DNA from 2 places in the Vibrio neonatus genome. Region 2 is predicted to be linked to the other one. Evidence: predicted binding sites of a transcription regulator. Region 2 holds the regulator's gene; the other holds the start of a gene.
The links. The regulator MetJ, encoded in region 2, represses methionine synthesis genes. The targets are predictions, from matches to a motif close to TTAGACNTNTANANGTCTAA.
Positions count from the first base shown of each region.

Region 1 (7,478 bases), 460 kb from region 2:
ACCCCTAGTGCGGCCAACATTAATGCTTATGCAGAGATTGTTGCCGAAAGAGCGGTGGTGCGAAACCTAATTGGGGTTGCCAACGAGATTGCCGATGCAGGCTACGATCCTCAAGGGCGTTCATCTAGTGATCTGGTGGATTTTGCCGAGAGCAAAGTGTTTGCCATTGCTGAAGAGCGTTCAAACGAGAAAGACGGCCCACAAAACGTCGACAATATTCTTGAGAAAACCTTAGAGCGCATCGAGCTTTTATACAAAACCCCACAAGATGGGGTAACCGGTGTGAACTCTGGTTTTAATGACCTCAATAAGAAAACCGCAGGTCTGCAACCTTCTGATCTGATTATCGTGGCAGCTCGTCCGTCCATGGGTAAAACTACCTTTGCCATGAACTTGTGTGAAAATGCGGCCATGGATTCGGATAAGCCGGTATTGATTTTCTCCCTGGAGATGCCTTCAGAACAAATCATGATGAGAATGTTGGCGTCATTGTCTCGCGTTGACCAAACCAAAATTCGTACCGGTCAGTTAGATGACGAAGATTGGGCACGAATTTCATCGACCATGGGTATTCTTATGCAGAAGAAGAACATGTTCATCGATGATAGCTCTGGTCTAACACCGACAGAGCTTCGCTCGCGCGCACGTCGTATTGCGCGTGACAATGGTGGCCTAAGCCTCATCATGGTCGATTACCTGCAGTTGATGCGTGTTCCGGGTATGCAAGACAACCGTACTTTAGAAATTTCAGAGATTTCACGCTCATTAAAAGCACTAGCAAAAGAGCTTAACGTTCCAGTAGTTGCACTTTCACAGCTTAACCGTTCCTTGGAGCAACGTGCCGATAAACGCCCGATCAACTCGGATCTGCGTGAATCAGGTGCGATCGAGCAGGATGCTGATTTGATCATGTTCATCTATCGTGATGAGGTTTATAACCCAGACAGTGCCATGAAAGGGACAGCCGAGATTATTATTGGTAAGCAACGTAATGGCCCAATCGGTTCCGTGCGTTTAACTTTCCAAGGGCAGTATTCTCGCTTTGACAACTATGCAGGCCCTGCATTTGATTATGATGATGAGTAGGAAATATCATGGGTAAATTAAAGGCCGCAGTTGCGTCGATAAACACAGACGCATTACGTCATAATATTCAAAGATTACATGAACAAGCACCGAACAGCCGTTTGTTAGCGGTCGTAAAAGCTAACGGTTATGGTCACGGCTTACTTGAAGTCGCTAAAAATGCCGAAGGTGCGGATGCCTTTGGCGTTGCTCGCATAGAAGAAGCCCTGCAACTTCGCTCTGGCGGTATTGTTAAGCCCGTTTTATTACTCGAAGGGTTTTACTCTGAAAGTGATTTGCCCATTTTAGTGACCAACAACATCCAAACTGTGGTGCATTGTGAAGAGCAGTTGATTGCGTTAGAGCAAGCTGAGTTAGAAAACCCAGTAGTTGTTTGGCTAAAAATGGACACTGGTATGCATCGCTTAGGCGTGCGACCAGAACAATACGACGAATACATTCAGCGCTTACACAACTGCAAAAACGTTGCCCATCCGTTGCGTTATATCAGCCACTTTGGCTGTGCTGATGAACCGGATAATCCAATTACTTCCCAGCAAATCGAGCTTTTCCAAGCGACCACTTCAAAATGTGAAGGTGAGCGTTCAATCGCAGCTTCAGCGGGCATTTTGTCTCGTAGCGATAGCCATTTTGAGTGGGTACGTCCGGGAATTATCATGTATGGCGTATCGCCATTTGATGATAACGATGCACAGCAAATGGGTTATCGTCCAGTGATGACCTTGAGCTCACACCTAATTGCGGTCAATGATCTTAAAGCGGGTGAAAGTGTTGGTTACGGCGCTAATTGGGTAAGCAAGCGCGATACTAAAATTGGTGTTATCGCTGTTGGTTACGGTGATGGCTATCCTCGCACTGCGCCAAATGGGACTCCCGTTTGGATTAATGGCCGTAAAGTGCCAATTGCTGGGCGAGTATCAATGGATATGTTAACCGTCGATTTAGGGCCAGATGCTCAAGATGAAGTAGGTGACTTGGCAGTGCTCTGGGGTGAGTCCTTGCCAGTTGAAGAAGTCGCCAGATACGTTGGCACAATTAGCTATGAATTAGTGACCAAACTGACTTCTCGTGTGATACCTGTTTACATTAAAGATGCTATTTAGCCTATTAAATGACGAGGCAACTCTTCTATAATCGAAAAAAGCGATCGAATGAAACGCTTGGATGTTATCGACAAGAAATCCAAGCTAGCAACAATCAAATATTAAAAGAATTATTGGGATGACACTGCTGTGTCGTTATCAAAGTCGGTATCAGGGGAGCTCAATAAGCGGATAACTAGCGTTACTCTTATTGGGCAGAACTTAAAATTAAAATAATGGGAATTTATAATGTTGAAGAACATCAATCCAACACATACTGATGCATGGAAAGCTTTAACCGCTCACTTTGAATCAGCACAAGATATCGAAATGAAAGATCTGTTTGCTACAGATTCTAAGCGTTTTGAAAATTACTCAAAGAGTTTTGGTGACGACATCTTAGTTGATTACTCGAAGAACCTAGTGAACGACGAGACTATGCAGCACCTGTTTGATCTTGCAAAACAAACAGAGCTTAAATCAGCAATCGACGCCATGTTCTCGGGTGAGACCATCAACAAAACAGAAGGTCGTTCAGTTCTTCATACTGCACTTCGTAACCGTAGTAACACACCTGTTGTTGTCGGCGGCGAAGATGTAATGCCAGCCGTGAATGCGGTTTTAGACAAAATTAAATCATTCACTGATCGCGTGATTGGCGGTGAGTGGAAAGGCTACACAGGTAAAGCGATTACCGATATTGTTAACATCGGCATCGGTGGTTCTGATCTAGGCCCATACATGGTGACAGAAGCACTTTCACCATATAAAAATCATCTAAACCTACACTTTGTTTCTAACGTTGACGGCACTCATATTGCTGAAACACTGAAAAAAGTGAACCCAGAAACAACGCTGTTCTTAGTGGCATCTAAAACCTTTACTACACAAGAAACCATGACCAATGCACACAGTGCACGTGATTGGTTCCTAGCGGATGCTAAAGATGAAGCGCACGTCGCTAAACACTTTGCCGCGCTATCAACCAATGGTCAGGCAGTGTCTGAGTTTGGTATTGATACTGACAACATGTTTGAGTTCTGGGACTGGGTTGGTGGTCGTTACTCACTATGGTCAGCAATCGGTTTGTCTATTGCATTAGGTGTAGGTTACGACAACTTCATTGAGCTACTAACCGGCGCTCATGAAATGGATAACCACTTCAAATCGACAGAGCTAGAGAACAACATCCCAACTATCTTGGCTTTGATTGGTATTTGGTATAACAACTTCCACGGTTCAGAATCAGAAACGATTCTTCCGTACGATCAGTACATGCACCGCTTTGCCGCTTACTTCCAGCAAGGCAACATGGAATCTAACGGTAAATACACAGACCGCAACGGCGATGCAGTGGATTACCAAACCGGTCCTATTATCTGGGGCGAACCAGGTACTAACGGTCAGCACGCGTTTTACCAGTTGATCCACCAAGGCACTAAGCTGATTCCTTGTGATTTTATTGCTCCTGCAAACAGCCATAACCCAACGGGCGATCATCATCAGAAATTGATGTCTAACTTCTTTGCTCAAACAGAAGCGCTAGCATTTGGTAAGTCTCGCGAAGTTGTAGAAGCTGAGTTGGTTGCCGCCGGTAAGTCAGCGGAAGAAATTGCAGAGCTAGCACCATTTAAAGTGTTTGAAGGCAACCGCCCAACAAACTCTATTCTAGTGAAACAAATTACGCCACGCACTTTAGGTAACCTGATTGCGATGTACGAACATAAGATCTTTGTACAAGGTGTTATCTGGAATATCTTTACCTTTGATCAGTGGGGCGTAGAACTAGGCAAGCAACTGGCAAGCCAAATCTTACCTGAGCTAGCAGACGGTACAGAAGTTGATTCACACGATAGCTCTACTAACGGTCTAATCAACGCATTTAAACAACTGCGTGCTTAAATTCTAGAAGATTAAACAAATAGCGGGCATTGGTTCGCAAATAAAGGTCAGCCTAGTGCTGTAATGCCGATCAGTTAAGAAATTTTTCAGATCATTTGACCGATCCTTAAATTGCTTCAAAATCCGATATTAGGAAACTAATATCGGATTTTTTTATGTCTCTAGAATGCCAACTAGCCACTACCTTTAAGTCATGTAATACCTTCCATCACTTTGATAGATACTCTGATATTCTTAGTCCAGAGCTTATTCAGCAAAGCTTTGAGAAAGCAGGTGTAGCAACGGTTCGAAGACGACGGTTACCTCTGGAGGCCGTGCTTTGGTCTGTTGTTGGTATGAGCCTTTTTCGTCAGCAATCAGTTTGGGACATAGCTAACCAACTCGATATTGTCCTACCAGACAAACAGCGCTTTGTTGCTCCAAGTGCTGTCGTTCAAGCAAGGCAGCGGCTTGGCGAAGAAGGGGTTAAACAAGTATTTAAGACGATGGCAGCTCAAAGCTACAAAACTTCTAGGTTTGAAAAATGGTGTGGATTAAATTTGCTTGCCGTTGACGGCGTTGTTTGGAGAACGACAGATACTCCCGAAAATCATCAAGAGTTTAAAGCCCAACGTAATGGTGGAGTAGAAAATATCTACCCTAAGATCCGAATGGTTTGCTTGATGGAACTGACAAGCCATCAATTAGTTGATAGTACTTTTTCAGACTATCGCACCAATGAAATGCGCCTTGCGGAAGAGCTTATTGAGCAAACTCCAGATCACTCCCTGACAATTTTCGATAAAGGGTACTACTCTACAGGGCTGCTTCATAAATGGAATAAAACAGGGCAAGAAAGGCATTGGATGCTTCCTGTTAGGAAAGACTTTCAATGCGAAGTTGTTCATAGATACAACAGAAATGACGCTATTGTGGCAATTAAAACAACGCCTCAGGCAAGGAAAAAGTTTGACGAACTTCCGGAATTCATTGAAGCGAGGTTAGTGTCTAAGACTATCAAAGGTAAAAAATATCAGGTGCTTACCTCAATGCGGGATGGACTAAGATTTCCAAGTGAAGAGATTGTTGAGCTCTATCGATACCGCTGGGAAATAGAGCTAGGGTATAGGGAAATGAAACAAACGCTGCTCGACAGCGAATATACATTGCGTAGCAAGCGTCCAGACATGGTTAAACAAGAGCTATGGGGGATTTTGTTGGCTTACAATCTGATAAGACAGGTCATGACAAAAGCATCAGAGCGACTAGATAGCATCTGGCCAAATCAATTGAGTTTTACAAGTAGCGCAATGGCGGTCACTCAATATTTTGCCGCACTGCCATTGACTAGCCCAGGTAATTTACCTAAGCATTACAAACAGTTACTTCAACAAATATCGTTGTTTATGTTGCCCGCACGACGGGAAGATAGGCGTTACCCACGCTGGGTGAAACTGAAACCAAAGAAATATGCTACAAATAGAAAAAATGCCAGTCGGCTTAACTGACTGGCATTACAGCCTAGTGCTGGCCTTTTTGTTGCCTATCTTTTAAGGAAATAGTAAGTCGTTAATTGCATTCCGAATCCAAAAGAGTAATATAGCCTTTTAGATGGCTAGAAGTCCCATATGGAAATACGGAGTAACAATGAAAGGTTTTAAACGAGTAGTGAGTTTGGCATTTATCTCAGCATTGGCTTTAGGGCTAATAGCGTGTGGTAAAGAAGAAGCAAAAACCATCAAAATTGGCGCAACCGTTGGGCCGCACGCTCAAGTGGTTGAAGCCGTAGCCAAAGAAGCTGCCAAGCAAGGCATCAATATAGAAGTAGTACAATTCTCTGATTATGTGACGCCAAATGCCGCACTCGACGATGGCAGTATTGATTTAAACAGCTACCAGCACCAACCTTTCTTAGACAATTACAACCAAGGGCATGATTCTCATCTTGTATCTATTGGCCGCTCAATACTGATGCGCATGGGTATCTACTCCAACAAATTTACCTCTATTGAAGATCTGCCAAATAAAGCCCGCGTTGCGATTCCAAACGATCCAACCAATGGCGGTCGTGGTTTACTATTATTTGCTGACGCAAAGCTAATTACATTAAAACCGGGAGTAGGCTCTAAAGCCACATTAAAAGATATTATCGACAACCCTAAACAGCTAGAGTTTGTTGAAGTGGACGCCGCGCAACTGCCTCGCTCTTTAGATGATGTAGATGCCGCCGCTATCACCATGAACTACGTGATGTCTTCAGGCTTAGACCCTAAAAAACAAGGCATCTATTTAGAAGCCAAAGATGCACCACTTGCGGTTATGGTTATCGCCGCTCGCGAAGATCAAAAAGACAATCCTACCTATCAGAAAGTAGTGAAAATCTTCCAATCACAAGCCACTCGTGATTTCTTAGCGAAAACCTTCAAAGGTACGATAGAACCAGCGTTCTAACCTGTATTAGCAACAATATAGAACAACAAGATTTAAGCCCACTGAGAGCATATCGAGGTGGGCTTTGTTGTATATAGATAAAGACTATTATTGATGGCGGTTCAACCAAACCGCATGTTTAGCACGGCTTTTTTCATCTAGCGGAAATTAGTACATAAAGTAACGGTCTATCTTCAGTGCCTGACTTTTTCACGATTGCACATGTGATACTTTTATCGATCATTAGCGTGCGCAGAGTAGGGCAGAGTAAACGGTTAATATACCCTATTTTCTTACCTCTATATTCGACACAAATGGCTTGAGGGTCTTTCTTGTTACAGTCTTCACGAATTAATGTAACATTTGAACCGAGATCGATTTCAGCGACTTCGTCGTATGTTTTATAATATCGAGTACCCGCCAATTCAGTTACATAATCAAATGGTACTTCTGCTTCTGATAAGTCTGGAACCAAGTCAAAACCGTCGCTAGGTAGCTGAATGCCTGTATGGCTAATCAATTGGAAATCATCACCAGAAAAATCGGTCGGCAAATTATGCTGCTGTAAATACTTAGAAAAATCTCTTCGTGATTTTGGTGGTAATCTTTTTCTAAAGCTTTCCAGTACTTCATTGGTGAATATGTCATTTGAGAGCTTAAAAGCTGGGTAACCTTTAAACCCTAGAGATATAGCTTTATCATAATCAGAGGTATTGACCAAGTATGTAAAAGAGTATGAATCATATGTAATTTTATTTATCACACCAACAAAGTATCGGTGATTTCTTTCGTTGTCCGATTGCCAAGTTAAAAAAAGTGTATTGATATCAATAAAGTTATTAATAGTTGTCATGATTCTAAAATATCTCTCAAAATGTCATATCTTGTTGTTATTATTCGTTTTATCCAAGCAAATCGCTCAGCAGTAAATGGTGTAGGATTATCTACTTGAGTTAATTCTTCTATTTCTGTGAGCATACACTTTAAATCAATTGTAGT
Region 1 is NZ_AP024885.1:2,453,857-2,461,334, reverse strand. It holds gene OCU38_RS11375 (replicative DNA helicase) at 1-1,086, shown strand, start outside; gene alr (alanine racemase) at 1,095-2,189, shown strand; gene pgi (glucose-6-phosphate isomerase) at 2,418-4,070, shown strand; gene OCU38_RS11360 (IS4 family transposase) at 4,226-5,557, shown strand; gene OCU38_RS11355 (MetQ/NlpA family ABC transporter substrate-binding protein) at 5,697-6,500, shown strand; gene OCU38_RS11350 (HIRAN domain-containing protein) at 6,634-7,332, opposite strand; gene OCU38_RS11345 (HipA domain-containing protein) at 7,329-7,478, opposite strand, start outside.
Region 1: a site for MetJ is predicted at 5,657-5,676, ahead of OCU38_RS11355 (MetQ/NlpA family ABC transporter substrate-binding protein). Genes of this name have one in related genera too.

Region 2 (7,478 bases):
TCACTTGGCGCAGAACCTGCCAGCTTATTTGCTGAGATTAAGTGCATGCCATGTTCAGCAAACTCTAGGTAGCGATCAGACACCTGCTGACTAGCCGTTACATCCAATACGATGATTTCATCAAAGCTTGATTGACGCTTGATTAGCGGTAGCCAATCTTCTTCGTTACTAACCGCATTATCAGCGAACTGGCTGTTTACCTTGCTGGCATCTATGCCATTTTCATCAAACCAATAACTCTGGCTCGCAATTACCCCGATAAGGTCAAAGCTCATGCCGCGACGCTTTTCTAGCTGGTCTTTTTGCGTAGCAAATAGCTCCAACCAATTCGAACCAATATTACCTTTACCACACAACACAATGCCGACACGCTTTTGCGCTTGGAACAGCTGGTTATGCAGCACTTTAAGCAGTGACGGAATTGCGCTGGTTCTTACTATGGCAACAATGCTCAACTCAGATTCGGTTTCAAACATGAACTCAACATTGACGCTTTTCAGTGTTTGGTAAAAACCAAAACAATGATTAGCATTGTTAGTCACACCAGCTCCTACCGCAGCCAGCATGGATAAATCGTTTTTCACGGCCACGGATACATCAAAGTTTGCCGCTTCAATGCAGGCTAAGGCACCAGCCAATAGTTCACTGGTATAAGCCAAACGTAAGCAGTGTTTATCTGATTGTGACTCATAGGCCAGTGGCGCAAGCTGTGCTTTATTCAGCAGAGCTAACACTTGTGGCTCTAAACTTTCAAAATCATGTGCAGAGCTTAAAGTCAGCTCAATCAAGTTCACATCATCTAATGAGGTCACTATTTTAGCGCCTCGACCAGAAGCTAATACACGTTCGATACGCGTTGAACCTGACTCTGGTTGATGACTGCAACGCAACTCTAAGTCCATAGCACTTTGGGCGACGGGCTGTAGTGTACGGCTGTGCAGTACAGGAGCGGCAAGACGCGCCAATTCACTGGCTTCATCAAGACGAAGCAGTGGCAGTAAGCAAGCATCTTCAACAATGCGCGGGTCTGCGCTATATACGCCTGCAACATCACTCCAAATGGTAACTTTAGCCACTTCGGCCAGAGCACCGACTATGGTCGCCGAATAATCCGAACCATTACGTCCAAGAAGTACTGTCTCTCCTTGTTGGTTATGTGCCATAAAACCAGTAATCACTAAGCGTTTTTGAGGATGCTGAGCTAACACTGATTTCAATAGTGGCCAAGAAAGGTTGCGATCGATTTCTGGCTGAGTGCCTGCTTCTGCACGTAAGAAGTCGCGAGAATCAAGAGCTGCACTTGGCATATCTCTATCACAAAGCACCGCACTAAGGAGGCGAGATGACCACACTTCACCATGACCTAATACCGCTGATTTTTGTGGCTCGCTTAACGGAGCATTTAAGGCACTTAATGCGGTAAACTCTCGGTTAAGTTGCTCTTGCAAAGCCGTCGCCGTTTGTTGAGGAAGCAAGTCGCTAATCAATTGATTCTGATAGCTTCTTAGCTCAAGTAAAATCTCATGCGCAATACGTCCATCTTTTTCTAAAGCCGCTAACCAGCGCAACAAATTGTTGGTCGTTGAACCGGCAGCAGAAACAATCACTAAATCACTCGCGTTGGAGTACTCCGCCAAAATATTGGCTACGCGATCAAAGCATTCTGCATTTGCCAGACTACTACCACCAAACTTATGCAGTTGCGTTGCGTTGTTCATAATTAACCCTCGACCGAATCAAATGCTTGGGCAAGATCATCAATAAGATCGTCACTATCTTCTAGCCCAACAGACAGACGTAATAAGAAATTAGACACACCAGCCTCAGCCAATGCTTTTTCACCCATAGCTCTATGAGTCATAGTCGCAGGGTGACAAATCAAGCTCTCAACCCCACCCAATGATTCTGCCAAAGAGAATAGTTTTAAACTGTTAATAAAGGTTTTTAGCTGCTCTAAATCGCCATCAAACTCAAAGCTAAGCATGCTGCCAAAACCTGACTGCTGACGCTTAGCAATGTCATGGCCTGGATGATCTGGCAAGCTTGGGTGATAAATAGTTTTCACACGCTTTTGAGATTGTAGGAAGTTTAAAATAACTTGTGAGCTTTCTTCATGCACGCGCATACGTGCACCTAAAGTGCGAATGCCGCGCAGTGTCATGTAGCTATCAAAAGGTGTACCCGTCGCACCAATACAGTTGCCCCACCAGCCAAGTTCTTCAGCATGCTGTTCGGTTTTAGTGATCACTACTCCGCCAATCACATCTGAATGACCATTAATGTATTTAGTGGTGGAGTGGATAACAAAATCAGCACCCAGCTCTAGTGGTCTTTGGTAAATTGGGGTTAGAAATGTATTGTCGACGCCCACTAACGCACCCACAGCCGCCGCTTGCTGACACACTTTCTCTATATCCACTACTCGCACCAATGGGTTCGATGGCGTTTCAATAAGAATCAGTTTTGGCTTTTTGGCAATCGCTGCAGCAAGGGCTTGATCATCTGATTGATCGACAAACTCGACTTTAAAGTCACCTTTTTGCGCACGAGTGTTAAATAAACGGTAAGTACCGCCATAACAATCGTGAGGCGCAATAATTAAATCGTCTGGGCTTAAAAATGCCGAAACCCATAAATTAAGTGCTGATGTACCACAGTTGGTAACAACAGCGCCTTTACCTGACTCCAACTCAAACAGTGCCGTCTCTAAAAGCCCACGATTGGGGTTTCCAGAGCGGGTGTAATCATACTTTGGTACATCTCCAAATGAAGGAAAACCATAGTTTGTGGACAGGTAAATAGGGGGAACAACAGCATGGTGCTGGGTATCAGACTCTATACCGGTGCGTACGGCAATGGTCGATGACTTATGTTTACTGCTCATTTTCTTGTCCTTCCTTTGGCAGTGACTGGTGGAGTTTGTAACCAATCAAATTAATCTGAATCTAATACTAGATTACCGTGATCAGTATTAGACTTCAACACATCTAGACGTCTAAATGCCTTTACATATAGCAGTAAATATCGCTAGAATTGGAAATTAACTTCTTAAAACTAAGTAATAAAGGTTTCCAATGGCAGACTGGAATGGCGAATACATCAGCCCATATGCTGAACACGGTAAAAAAAGCACTCAAGTCAAAAAGATCACTGTGTCTATTCCACTTAAGGTTCTCAAAATTCTAACTGATGAGCGAACACGTCGTCAGGTAAACAACCTCCGCCATGCAACCAACAGTGAGCTTTTATGTGAAGCTTTCTTACACGCTTATACTGGCCAACCACTCCCTACCGACGAAGATCTGCGAAAAGATTGCCCAGATGAAATTCCAACTGAAGCAAAAAAAATTATGTCTGATCTCGGTATTGAATTAGAAGTCTTCGACGACTAACACTAGTACTAAATTAGCACAACGCTCAGATTTAACTCATAAAAAAAGGGGCTAGAGTGATCACACTCTAGCCCCTTTTTCACTTTCGGTTATTAACCCTGCATTCTGCTATTAGCTCTGCATATAGTTTTCTGGAAGCTCTATGCGAGCAACGCCAGAAGCAACCGCAGCTTCTGCTACCGCTCTTGCTACGCGAGGCAACAAGCGTGGGTCCATTGGTTTAGGGATAATATAGCCATTACCAAACTCTAATGATGTTACTCCAGCCGCCTTCATCACTTCTTCTGGCACTGGCTCTTTTGCTAACTGGCGAATCGCTTCCACCGCCGCTAATTTCATTTCAATATTAATCTCGCTGGCTCTCACATCTAAAGCGCCACGGAAGATAAATGGGAAACAAATAACGTTGTTCACTTGGTTTGGATAATCAGAACGTCCCGTGCCCATAATCAAATCACTACGCACTTCATGAGCACGCTCTGGTTTAATTTCAGGATCAGGGTTAGAACAGGCAAACACCACGGGTTTGTCCGCCATCAAGGCCAATGCCTCTGGTGACAGCAAGTTAGGGCCAGACACACCAAGGAACAGATCCGCGCCTTCAATCACATCTTCTAGGGTACGTTTGTCGGTATTGTTGGCAAACAGCTGTTTGTATTCGTTAAGATCGTCACGGCGAGTATGAATAACGCCTTTACGATCTAGCATGTAGATTTTTTCACGCTGTGCGCCACATTTAATGAGTAGCTCCATACACGCAACTGCTGCAGCACCAGCGCCTAAACATACGATAGTAGAGTCACACAGTTGTTTTCCTTGTAGCTCTATCGCGTTAAGCATGCCGGCAGCGGTCACAATCGCGGTGCCGTGCTGATCATCGTGAAATACCGGCACATCACATCGTTCGATAAGACGACTTTCAATCTCAAAACAATCTGGCGCTTTAATATCTTCTAGGTTAATTCCGCCAAAAGTATCGGCAATCGCCGCCACGGTATCGATGAACTCATCAATAGTGCGGTGCTTTACTTCAATATCAATAGAGTCCAAACCGGCAAAGCGTTTAAACAATAACGCTTTACCTTCCATAACCGGCTTAGAAGCCATTGGCCCTAAGTTACCTAACCCCAAGATAGCCGTGCCGTTTGAAATAACCGCAACCATATTCCCTTTGGCTGTGTACTTGTAAACATTATCAGCATTTTGGGCGATTTCACGTACTGGCTCTGCAACACCTGGGCTATACGCTAGCGCAAGATCATGAACTGAATCAGCAGGGGTCGTTAATTCAACAGCTATTTTTCCTGGTTTAGGAAACTCGTGGTAATCGAGAGCTTGTTGGCGGAAATCATTTATTGGTTGGTCATCTGACATCAAAGAGCATCCCTTCGTGGATATTAGGAGAAAGTAAATAATTTTTGATTGTAAATAAAAAACAGGCAATGTACTACAAAGTAACCAGTGTAAAAAAGACAATAGCTTAGATTGCAGGATAAAAATGAAGGTAAATAGGCAGGAAAGTCACTTTGTTATGGGATCAAAAAAGGCCGCCTAGGCGACCTTTTTTCTGTATCTTTACGACTAAGATTATTTCTTAGAAGAAAGAGCACCGAAACGCTTGTTAAAGCGATCAACACGGCCGCCAGTATCAACGATACGTTGCTTACCAGTGTAGAACGGGTGACATTTGTCACATACGTCTAGGTGGATAGATTCTTTAGCTAGAGTTGAGTTGAACTCAAAAGTATTTCCGCAAGAGCAGTTAGCTGTTACAGATTTGTATTCAGGATGGATACCTGGTTTCATGGGAAAACCTCATTTATAGGCCGCGTCGCTATCCAAATCTAAGGTTGGACACCACACGTAGTTTCTAACAGTGACACCGCGTAATACAGCATCTTCAAGGCGCAGTATAGTAATGAATTAGTCTTTAAGGATCAACTGATTTGTCCCTTTTTTCGCCACATTCACCATAATATTCCTATATATAGCCATATGCGAGACAACACTTGGCTAGGAGGTCAATATTTTTCATCATCTCCTTGCCCTTTTTCTAGTATCATCATCTGTGTAATTATCTGATTGCAGAAACATCAAAGAGATCCCATGCGCCCAACAATTGCTAGAGTTGCCCTGCCCGTACCTCTAGATAAAGAATTTGAATACCTCATCCCGTCACACTTATTTCCTGTTGTGGGTGTGCGTGTATGGGTGCCGTTTGGGCCAAATAAGCGACTTGGCGTTATCACTGCCCTCACCCATCAATCAGAATACGATATCAATAAGCTCAAGCCTTTAATGACAGTGCTTGATGTTGAGCCTATATGGCCAGATAAACTTTATAAACTGATTCATTGGGCTAGCCGATTTTACCAATATCCACTCGGTGAAACATTAAATGGGGCTATGCCTGGCGCTCTGCGCAAAGGTAAACCAGCACATAAGCAGCCACAGAAAATATGGCAACTCACCGATGCTGGTCGTAACCAGTTAATGCAGGGCTTTGGACGAGCAGTTCAGCAAGCTAAAGTGATGCATGCTTTGCAATATGGGGCACTGGCTCAACATGAACTTGCCACTTTAGATATCTCTAGCTCTGTTTTAAAAACTTTAGAGCAGAAACAATGGGTAGTTTGCTCAGAAAGTATTGAAATCAATGACCAGTGGCCAGCTGAGCTCATTAATGAAGACGACAAGCGTCAACTCAACCATGAACAAATGCTGGCCGTAGTCACAGTCAACCACATTGAAGGTTATGAATGTGCGCTTCTTGATGGAGTTACAGGTTCAGGTAAAACCGAGGTTTATCTTCAACTTATAGAGTCGGTCATCCAGCAGGGTAAGCAAGCGTTAGTCTTAGTTCCCGAAATAGGCTTAACGCCACAAACCATCAACCGATTTAAACGACGCTTTAACGTGCCTATTGAGACCATTCACTCAGGTCTTAATGACAGTGAACGCCTAAATGCATGGCTGGCCGCCAAAAATAAAGAATGCGGCATCCTGATTGGTACTCGCTCGGCATTACTGACCCCCTTTGCCAACCTTGGCATTGTCATTGTCGATGAAGAGCATGACTCTTCTTATAAACAGCAAGATAGCCTACGCTATCACGCTAGAGACATCGCAATAATGCGCGCCCACTCAGAAAGCGTGCCGGTTGTTTTAGGCTCGGCCACACCATCTCTAGAAACCTTAAATAATGCCCTTTCAGGAAAATACCTGCATCTTAAACTGACTGAACGTGCTGGCGGCGCTAGCCCGACCAAAAACAGCGTGATTGATGTAAAAGGCTTATATCTAGAAAGTGGTTTGAGCGCGCCGCTGATTGCGCAAATGCGTAAACACCTGCAACAAGGCAATCAGGTGATGCTGTTTCTAAATCGCCGCGGTTTCTCTCCCGCATTAATGTGCCACGAGTGTGGCTGGATTGCCGAATGTGCTCGATGTGACGCTTACTATACCTTCCACCAAGGAAGCAGTGAGATGCGCTGCCATCACTGTGGCTCACAAAAACCCGTTGTTCATCAATGCCATAGCTGCGGTTCAACTCATTTAGTGACCGTCGGGGTTGGTACAGAACAGCTTGAAGCGCACTTAGAAACCTTATTTCCAGAGTTTAAAACCATTCGTATTGACCGAGACAATACGCGCCGTAAAGGCAGTCTAGAGAGTGCATTAGAATCCATTCGTAATGGTGAGTATCAAATTCTGATTGGTACACAAATGCTTGCTAAAGGGCATCACTTTCCAGACGTGACGTTAGTGGCTTTACTTGATGTGGATTCATCATTATATAGCAGTGATTTTCGGGCTTCAGAAAAGCTAGCGCAATTGTTTATTCAGGTGGCAGGACGTGCGGGACGCGCCAGTAAGCCTGGACACGTGGTGCTACAAACTCATCACCCAGAGCATTCACTGCTACAAGCTTTATTACACAAAGGCTATCCAGAGTTTGCCCAAAGCGCCTTAATGGAACGTAGAGTGGCACAATTGCCTCCCTATGCCAGCCTGTCTTTGTTTCGAGCTGAATCGAATAATTCGCAACTCGCGGAAGATTTTTTAAGGCAAGTAAGGCAAACCTTA
Region 2 is NZ_AP024885.1:167,509-174,986, reverse strand. It holds gene OCU38_RS00830 (bifunctional aspartate kinase/homoserine dehydrogenase II) at 1-1,718, opposite strand, end outside; gene OCU38_RS00825 (O-succinylhomoserine (thiol)-lyase) at 1,721-2,884, opposite strand; gene metJ (met regulon transcriptional regulator MetJ) at 3,075-3,392, shown strand; gene OCU38_RS00815 (malic enzyme-like NAD(P)-binding protein) at 3,504-4,766, opposite strand; gene rpmE (50S ribosomal protein L31) at 4,980-5,198, opposite strand; gene priA (primosomal protein N') at 5,499-7,478, shown strand, end outside.